3 regions of the Proteus sp. MB838 genome follow, and region 2 is predicted to be linked to each of the others. Evidence: predicted binding sites of a transcription regulator. Region 2 holds the regulator's gene; each other region holds the start of a gene.

Region 1 (3,286 bases), on a different contig from region 2:
ACATGCGATCCATTAAACCAGGACCAGTTAATCCTTCAGGGTCGCCAGGCCAGTTTTCAACTTCAGTTGTGGTAGTGAGCTGTCCTCCTTTTTCAACACCCGTAATCAGCACGGGTTCTAGGTTAGCTCGTGCTGCATAAACTGCTGCAGTATAGCCGGCAGGACCTGAACCTAAAATAATAAGTTTGCTATGTTTGATGGTGCTCATGGATACCTCATCTTTGATTAGGCTTGATGCGAATTGAGCGATTGTAGGAGAAATAAGACGTTAAAAAAAGCCAAGAAAGGGAAATAGCGATAATATTTTAACTATTTTAGCAATAGTTAATAGTAATATAGTTTAATAATTATAGAGTTATATTGCGTTAACATCATCGAATTAACCTGAAACATTTTGCTTTACAATTGCTGTTTATCTTGCATATATAGACAATAACATAGCGCCTTGTTCTGATTTTTGCTCATTTGCTTTGACAATCCGCTGTACATTTGCGAAAACATGACTGTAAAAGATAATTATCCTCAGACGTAATAGGTATTATTTTTAGACAGACAGGGCATAGGATAGTGCTTTTGCAAGATGAATAGATAAAAATTTGGATAAAATGATTGTTTTATCTGGCATTAAATAAAAATAGATTGGTAGTTTGCTCTGACCGTTTGATACCGAGGTCTCAATATGATGCTGAAGGTGTACAGGTATGGGTATAGGAAAATAAAGTAAGAGAAAAAGAGAAAGAGAGTATAGAGATGATTGATAATAAAAAACGTCCGGGTAAAGATCTTGATAGAATAGACCGGAATATTCTAAATGAGCTTCAGAAAGATGGTCGTATCTCAAACGTTGAGCTGTCTAAACGCGTTGGTTTATCACCAACCCCATGTTTAGAGCGTGTACGCCGATTAGAACGCCAAGGATTTATTTCTGGTTATACTGCGCTATTAAACCCTCATTACCTAGATGCATCTCTGTTGGTATTTGTGGAAATCACATTAAACCGTGGTGCACCAGATGTCTTTGAACAATTTAATATGGCTGTTCAAAAACTTGAAGAGATCCAAGAATGTCATTTAGTTTCTGGTGACTTTGACTATCTGTTGAAAACTCGTGTACCTGATATGTCTGCTTATCGTAAATTATTAGGCGAAACGCTATTACGTCTTCCTGGTGTAAACGACACCCGCACTTATGTGGTGATGGAAGAAGTAAAACAAAGCAATCGCCTAGTGATTAAAACACGCTAAGCCTGCTAATAGGTTAGTGCAAAACAGGATAAAGTTAGGTACACTCCTGTTTATGTATACAGTTTCAACGCTGGGTTATCTCAGCGTTGTTCCGTTTAAACCTTAAGTGAAACCTGGAGAGCCCTCTTTGAGCCAGGAATATACAGAAGATAAAAATATTCGTTTTACTAAGATAAGTAACCGCCGTCGTATTTGGGAAGCCCTTCTTATTTTGATAGGCATTGGTGCTATCTTTTTAATGATTTCTTTACTGAGCTTCCATCCAGCCGATCCGAGTTGGTCACAAACCACGTGGAATGAACCTATTCAAAACTTAGGTGGCAATATTGGTGCATGGCTTGCTGATATCCTTTTTTCAGCATTTGGCTTGCTTGCTTATGCAATCCCTATTGTGGTGGTATTTGGTTGCTGGAATGCATTACGTCATCAAAAAAATCGTGAATACACAGATTTTTTCTCCCTTGCATTACGTACAATTGGTGCCTTGGCTCTGGTTCTTACATCTTGTGCGTTAGCTGATCTTAATTTTGATGATATCTACAATTTTAGCTCTGGTGGGGTGATTGGTAGCTTATTTAGCAAGGCATTGCTACCTTGGTTTAATATGCTAGGTGCAACACTGGCGCTACTATCAGTATGGGCGATAGGCTTTACGCTATTTACTGGCTGGTCATGGCTGACGATTACCGAAAAGATTGGTGCGGTTATCTTAGGTGCGGTTGCTTTTATTACTAATCGTGGTCAAAAAGATATTGATTATGATGATTATGAAGAACCCGCCGATCCTGCTCAGGCAGATCCTGAGGCGCTGGTGGATAACAACACCCAGCCAGAACATCAACTTTCTGCGCAAATAGAACCAGATAGTGATGATATTCTCTTTTCTGCACCTTCCGCCCTTGAGTTAGCGCGTCAGCAAGAAATGGCGATCACGCCACAACATGATGATATAACTGAAACTTCAGAAGTTGCTAGCGGATCTGCAACCCCAACGATTTCAGCCACAGAGACAGTTATCGCTGAGGCGCACGAGAGCAAAGAGCGGGCAGAGCATATTGTTGATAATCAACAACCGACGCATGCCACAACCCATGATGCAGAAGTAACACCGCCATCCATTATGGCTACTCATGACGCTAGCCCAGTCACTGAGCCTGAACCTGAACACTATCGCTTTGAAATACCATCGGCATTTCTTAAGCAACAAGCGCATTCCTCTGATTCTATGGCAGACAATAGTGTCGTGACAGAAGAAGTACCGACAACCATGCCATTGACGGAAAACAAACCTATTGAGACAAACGAAGCGCCAATTGTCTCGCAAAAAACAGCGGCGGATAATAGCGACCATAGTGCATCACTATTTACGCCATCTGCTACATCAGCTACATCAACAGATAGCAATTCAGCTTCATTAACTCAAACAGCCGCCGGTGTTGCCAGTGTGGCAACAGCAGCAATAGTCAGTCACGGTGCACAAGTTAAACAAGGATTAGGGCCTGAATTACCTCGACCAAATCCTGTACGATTACCAACGCGTCGAGAGCTTTATGGTATTCGTATCCCATCACAACGTGAGGCGGAATTACGCCGCCGTGAAGAAGCGCTTCAACAAGATCATGAAGACGATTTAGCGGATATACAAGAGCAGGCTAATTTCGAACAATCGTTACGTCAGCAATTTCTTGAGCAACAACGTGAGCGCTATGGTGAGGATACATCAGCAACACAAAATGTTGAGCCAACCATCACGATGTCATCAGCGACATCTAGCTCGCAGTCAACATATGACGAGTATGACGAGTCTGATAATCAACCTTTCATTGATACCCATACCTTTTCTGCGCAAGAAACAGAAGAGGAGAGTGATGAGTATGAGCAACACCTCGCTGAGCAGTTTAAGCAACAACTGCAAGAACGCTACGGTGAGGATGTTTTACAGGATGAAGATGACGAGGTATTGCCATCAGTCACGACTGGAGCATCCGAAACGCCAGTCTCGGCACAAGGGTATCATCCCCATATTCAGCACTCTTTTGCG
Region 2 (3,286 bases):
AAAAAGAAAGAATCGGATAATTATGACACAAAACTAGCTGAATGGATATACAGTATATATATTGAAACTGAATGATAATGAAAATTTGCCATATTAAGACAACAAAATGTCGATCCTGTTCTCAATGGAGAAATTCATTACTCATCATATTCAAATTTTAGCTTACGTGATAAACTTCATCGCTTATGATTTCAAAAAATTTACTTTCGCAGGAGTACCTCACATGGCGAGCAGAGGCGTTAACAAAGTTATTCTTATCGGTAATTTAGGGCAGGATCCAGAAATCCGTTATATGCCAAGTGGTGGTGCAGTGGCAAATCTGACACTAGCAACTTCAGAAAGCTGGCGCGACAAACAAACCGGTGAAATGAAAGAGAAAACCGAATGGCACCGTGTGGTCATTTTCGGCAAACTAGCAGAAATTGCTGGCGAGTATCTGCGTAAAGGTTCACAAGTTTATATTGAAGGTCAATTACAAACACGTAAATGGCAAGATCAAAGTGGTCAAGATCGCTACAGCACTGAAGTTGTGGTGAATATCGGTGGCACAATGCAGATGTTAGGTGGCCGTGGTGGTCAAGATAATGCACCTTCACAAGGCCAAGGCGGTTGGGGTCAACCTCAGCAACCACAAGCATCACAACAGTTTAGTGGTGGCGCACCATCTCGCCCAGCACAACAACCAGCAGCGGCACCAGCGCCAAGTAATGAACCACCAATGGACTTTGATGACGATATTCCGTTCTGACGGTTACTTAAGAACTTACCTTATCTTCTAAGTCATATAACATCAAATGCTAAAGCCTGTTATATCATTAACGGGCTTTTCTTTGTTTCATGCTTATCCCGCATTTGCCAATCATATTGTCACACCTTGTCTATTTCCCATTGGCTATTACTCGTTCATCATTGGCGTTAAGGTAAGTCTTGTGAATAAATATTAGCCCCTTCCACCATGGTTAGATTTGATTTACTGATAATGACAATTTATAGCGTTATTTTCTCAAAATCCCACTTTCCACAAAGGTTTGCTCAAAAAAAATATGGTAAGATCATCGCAATTAATCACGTCTGAGAGCATCCTATCCTATGAATGAAGAGAAATTGCTCGCTCAGGCAGAAAAGATCTGCCAGAAACGAGGTGTTCGCCTGACTTCACAACGTCTGGCAGTATTGCGTCTGATCATGCAACAACCTACCGCAATCAGCGCTTATGATTTATTAGATTTATTACGCCAAGTAGAGCCTCAAGCTAAACCACCTACCGTATATCGTGGATTGGAATTTCTACTTGAACAAGGTTTTATTCACAAAATAGAATCCACCAATAGCTATGTGCTTTGTCATCATTTTGATGATGCTGAGCATACATCGGTGATGTTAATTTGTGATCGTTGCTTATCAGTCACAGAAAAAAGTAGTCATAAAATTGAAGGGGCGATCAGTACGCTCGCTAAAGATAATGGCTTTCATTTACGCCATAGTGTGATTGAAATTCATGGGCTGTGCGCTCAGTGCCATGAAGCCCAAGCCTGTACACATCCGGAAGGTTGTCACCATGATCATAGTATGGATGATAATCTTAAGCAGAAAAAAACCGGTGACTATAAGCCTCGTTAAGCAGATAAAAGATAAAAGTCAGCGGAACATATGTTTTTTTGTATAAATTAAAAAGAGAAAATGCAGATGATTTTATGTTTTTACACATCATCTGCATCTTTTTGACGTTCTCCCCGCCCTGATGAACTGGAGGACGAGGTTTCGGCGCATCTGGTACAATAATTTGTATTGATTGAATGACTTAGATACAAATTACAGCCATTCGCCGTTACGGATAACCCCTACTGCTAATCCTTCCACAGTAAAGCTCTGCTCACGTAAATCAACGATAATAGGTGAAAACTCTGGATTTTCTGCGTGCAGTTCTATCTTACTACCGACTTTCTTAAATCGTTTTACGGTTACTTCATCTTCAATACGTGCGACAATCACTTGGCCATTATGGACATCTTGTGTTTTATGCACAGCAAGTAGATCGCCATCCATAATACCGATATCTTTCATCGACATACCATTAACACGCAGTAAAAAATCTGCGCTCGGTTTAAAAAGCATAGGATCAACTTGATAATGGCTTTCGATATGCTCTTGCGCTAAAAGTGGTTCACCGGCTGCAACTCGTCCAATTAATGGTAAGCCTTCAGGCTCTTCTTCAAGTAGCAAACGGATACCTCTAGATGCACCAGAGACAATTTCTATCACGCCTTTGCGAGCAAGTGCTTTTAAATGCTCTTCTGCCGCATTAGGTGAGCGAAAACCAAGTTGGGAAGCGATTTCCGCCCGTGTTGGTGGCATACCCGTTTGCGAAATGTGATCACGAACCAAATCGTAAACCTGCTGCTGCCTTGCAGTTAATGCTTTCATTCCGCCCCCTGTTTGTTTATACAGTCAGACTGTGAGTATATACAGGTATATGCCGATTGGGAACTACAAATGCATATAAAACACGCATCTTTGCATTATTTTTCGACAATTGTCGATTTTTTTTACTTTATGCAAAAAAATGATGCCAAAGAATGGTTCCCCAAGTAAATAATCCCAATATAATAGCGACGAGAACGGCAGCTGATCCCATATCCTTTGCTCGTCCTGATAATTCATGACGTTCTGTACCAATGCGATCGACGACAGCTTCTATAGCACTATTGACCAGTTCTAAAATGACGACAAGGACGACTGAACCAATCAATAAAATGCGCTCTAGAACACTGACATCGATAAAAAATGCAAGGATAATTGCTATTAAGGTCACAATAGCTTCTTGTCTAAAAGCGGCTTCATTGATCCAAGCGGCGCGTAAGCCCTGATATGAATAGCCACCAGCTTTAATGATTCGGGTAAGACCTTTATTTTGATTAGCCATAATAAACTCTATCGAAAACAAACGATTATTTTGCCACTTTTCTCTATTAATATTGTCACAGCACCACAGATCTACGAAAGACTTTCTGTTATGCTTTCGAAGTATTGCTAATAAGAGGCTACAACTATTTATGTCAGCTTGGCGTAAACTATATTATAACACATTGAATTTACCACTGAAATTGTTGGTAAAAAGTAAACGAGTTCCGACTGATCCTATCACTGAGTTAGGCTTAGATACGTCGCGATCTTTCCTTTATGTTCTGCCTTATCACTCTAAAGCAGACTTACTGACATTACGTCAGCAATGTTTATCTCTTGGCTTGCCAGATCCTCTGCAACCCATAGAAATTAACGGAACCAA
Region 3 (3,286 bases), on a different contig from region 2:
AAGGCGGGTTTTTTAGTGTTATCAAGACAACCCATCATCGTAGACATTGGGCCATTTAAGTCGCTTACGATATAGTAATCATAACCCCAACCTTCGAGATCTTTTTTATCTAACTCAGCACCAAACCATTGACGATTACAATCAACCATCATCTCTTTACCCACGATCAACTCAACTTGGTAATTGCCTTCGTTTTCTTTTTGTTCTAACTCAATAACATGACGAATTTGATTTTCCTTTGCTTTAGGATAAGGAGCGACTTTTTCTAAACTATCAACCGCTTGTGCGCAAGCAGACAAAGACATCGCTGCAACCAAAGATAAAATTACTTTATTCATCATTTTCTCCATATTCACAGCGCCAAATCGCTGTTAACAAATTTTGCTTAGATATTTTTATTAGTAATCATCTTAATACTAGCATTTTATAATATAGATGCTAACACTTTAGCAGATCTCTCTCTGAGAGGATTATTCTGATAATTTTTAAAGAACTCATTCTTTTATTGATGAAATGTAAATTTGTGATGCACTAACGTGCAGATCAGCTATCTATGATTATACTGAAATAGAGATCGCAATTTCTTTCATTAGGAGGTTATATGTTCTCAGAAAGACAATCACTGGTTTCTCAGTTAAAAAATACCCATCCTCGTTTCCAAGCTCTCTATGATAAACACCATCGACTTGATCAAGAAATTGCTAAATTAGAAGGACCTAATGGCGCAGGCTACAATGATGAAGTTGCAAAACTAAAAAAAGAAAAACTCTATCTAAAAGATGAAATGCAAAAAATACTTCAACAAGCTGAGAAATAAACCGTTCTTTACTACGGCGCAAATATTATTTATCAGCGACCTGAAGCGATGACCTTTTGTCATCGCTTTTTTATGATTAAAAACAAAGTTTCCCTCCTAAAAAGATGCATAATAAATACATCTTATATAATTAAGGGCTAACAAATGGCATCTATACATGGTCATGAAGTATTACATATGATCCTTTCATCAAAAGTGGCGTTTACGCAAAGATCACTTATCGAGGCAATTCATCAACGTTTTGGGGAAGAAGCGCGCTTTCATACCTGTTCTGCTGAGAATATGACAGCGGCCGAATTAGTGGCATTTTTAGAAAAAAAAGGAAAATTTATTGCTGCTGATGGCGGTTTTACTACCAGTGAAAACAAAATTTGTCGCCATTAGTAATATCAATAAGTAGATTGCCAGTAAGCAACATGTTTGGCATGTTGTTAACTATCTATCTGATCAATAAAAGTAAGATGCTCTGGCAATCTCTGTTTAACTTAATTGGTCGTTAATCATCATTCGTTTGGAGCCAACTATCATCTTCCCAAACACTTTGAATTAACTCCATAATATGCTCATGCTTAGCTTCATCTTTTACGCCCGTGACTTGGATCGTATTCATGCTACTAAAAGCGATACGAAACTGCATATCAGGATAAATAGGAATAATTTTTTTTCTTAGTTCATGTTCTAACAGCGGAAATAGTGAGTCAGTGACATTAGATTGTTTGTTAAATAAAATTTCCACACGCATTATTTTCACCATACCAAGGCAAATAAACTGTATATAAATACAGTATTATATAATCAAAAAAAAGAAAAGTATTTTTGCAAAATTTTTTCTTTTTTTGCCTTAAAAATAGCCAATTAATTTATCATCCCAGTCATGCGTTATGATAAAATGCATTTTAAATGCAACAATAAGAAGTGAGAGTACCATGTCAGGTAAAAGAATTAATCGAGAGAAGCAAACCATCCAAAAAATGGTTGCTCTGTATGAACGAGCGCATCCTAATACCGACCCCGAGTATTATCAGCAATTAGTGACATATGCTTATAAAAGACTAGATAAATGTCGCTATGGTGAGGAAAAACCCGCCTGCAAACAATGCCCAATTCACTGCTATCAGCCAGTAAAAAGAGCAGCAATGAAACAAGTCATGCGTTGGGCGGGGCCTCGAATGCTAATTTATCATCCCTATTTAGCAATTAGGCATCTTATTGATGATAAGAAACCCGTTCCTGCATTACCGGCTAAAAAATCTAAACGTTTATCGGGAAAATAAAGTCTGCTTTTTTTAATCGGTATAATACATGTTGTGCTAAAGGGTGTGTTTTATCTAGAGATGGATGCATAAAATATTCAGACTTCTTCATACCGAGTTTTTTCATCACCCCTTCTGAGGGTAAATTGGTCACGGCGGTAAATGCCACCACTTCTTCCAGTTTCAACTGTTCAAAAGCATATTTTAATACTGTTAAGGCCGCCTCATAAGTGTACCCTTTACGCCAATGAGATTGTGCAATACGCCAACCTATTTCAACACACGGATTAAAAGGCAAAGGGGCATTAGGAATATTTAATCCAACAAAGCCAATAAGCTCTTGAGTCTCTTTTAATTCAACGGCCCAAAGTCCCCAACCATTTTGCTGAATAAATTTATCACGCAATGTATCAACCATTGCATCGCTTTCTGCGCGGGTAAGTGGTGAAGGGAAATAACGCATCACCGATGCTGAGGCGTTAATATGTAAAAAAAATGGCGCTTTATCACTTTCACGCCATTCTCGTAAACGTAATCGAGGAGTAGCCAATTCCATCATTATTCTCATTCTAATTAGTTAGGATAATAATGATAAAATAAAACAGATCATAAGTAATAAAAAGAGAATCGCTTTTATTTTTTATTTTCTTTTAGTTTACTTTCTGCAGTTACAGACTCTTTATTGGTATTAACTGTACCTTCTTTAATAGATACAACACGTTGCTGTGCAACGGCTTTAGCTTGGTGTTCAACCTGTTCAGATTGTCCAGTAAAGACACCGCCACGTTTAATTGACATACTGCCACAACGACTAGTGCCACGTAGTTCACCATGCTCTAGAATATCAAGATTGTTTGCGGCACAAATACCTTTAACAAAACCATCAATAATGATGTCTGGCGCCGTTAATTCCCCTTCAACTTGGCCCGCATGCATAACACGGATCACGCCATCTTTTACATTGATATTCCCTGAAATTTTACCCCAAATTTGAATATCACCATCAACGTTAATATCACCTTGAAATACAGTGCCTTTAGCAATAATGGTATACAATTTTTGCTCCGGCATAGGCTTTTTTTCTTCTGCCATAACTGGAGCAATAGGCTCCGCGGCTTTTGGTGTTTCTGTTTTTCGACTAAACATTGCCGTTTTTTTTAACCTCAAAGTTATAGAGTAAATAATAATGCTAAAAATTAGGATAAGGGTGATCAAA

The links. The regulator LexA, encoded in region 2, represses DNA repair genes until DNA is damaged. The targets are predictions, from matches to a motif close to TNCTGTATGTACATACAGNA.
Region 1: a site for LexA is predicted at 1,290-1,309, ahead of ACYUCW_RS02985 (DNA translocase FtsK 4TM domain-containing protein). Genes of this name have one in related genera too.
Region 3: a site for LexA is predicted at 1,585-1,604, ahead of ACYUCW_RS15135 (DinI-like family protein). Genes of this name have one in related genera too.

The regions. Positions count from the first base shown of each region.
Region 1 is NZ_BAABMO010000004.1:94,005-97,290, forward strand. Features, by position in the region: gene trxB (thioredoxin-disulfide reductase) at 1-208, opposite strand, end outside; gene lrp (leucine-responsive transcriptional regulator Lrp) at 751-1,245, shown strand; gene ACYUCW_RS02985 (DNA translocase FtsK 4TM domain-containing protein) at 1,352-3,286, shown strand, end outside.
Region 2 is NZ_BAABMO010000059.1:5,126-8,411, forward strand. Features, by position in the region: gene ssb1 (single-stranded DNA-binding protein SSB1) at 224-748, shown strand; gene zur (zinc uptake transcriptional repressor Zur) at 1,090-1,620, shown strand; gene lexA (transcriptional repressor LexA) at 1,813-2,424, opposite strand; gene ACYUCW_RS16870 (diacylglycerol kinase) at 2,552-2,923, opposite strand; gene plsB (glycerol-3-phosphate 1-O-acyltransferase PlsB) at 3,054-3,286, shown strand, end outside.
Region 3 is NZ_BAABMO010000042.1:822-4,107, reverse strand. Features, by position in the region: gene eco (serine protease inhibitor ecotin) at 1-338, opposite strand, end outside; gene ACYUCW_RS15145 (DUF465 domain-containing protein) at 602-817, shown strand; gene ACYUCW_RS15140 (YecH family metal-binding protein) at 962-1,201, shown strand; gene ACYUCW_RS15135 (DinI-like family protein) at 1,314-1,559, opposite strand; gene ACYUCW_RS15130 (nitrous oxide-stimulated promoter family protein) at 1,744-2,091, shown strand; gene ACYUCW_RS15125 (GNAT family N-acetyltransferase) at 2,069-2,629, opposite strand; gene ACYUCW_RS15120 (bactofilin family protein) at 2,704-3,216, opposite strand.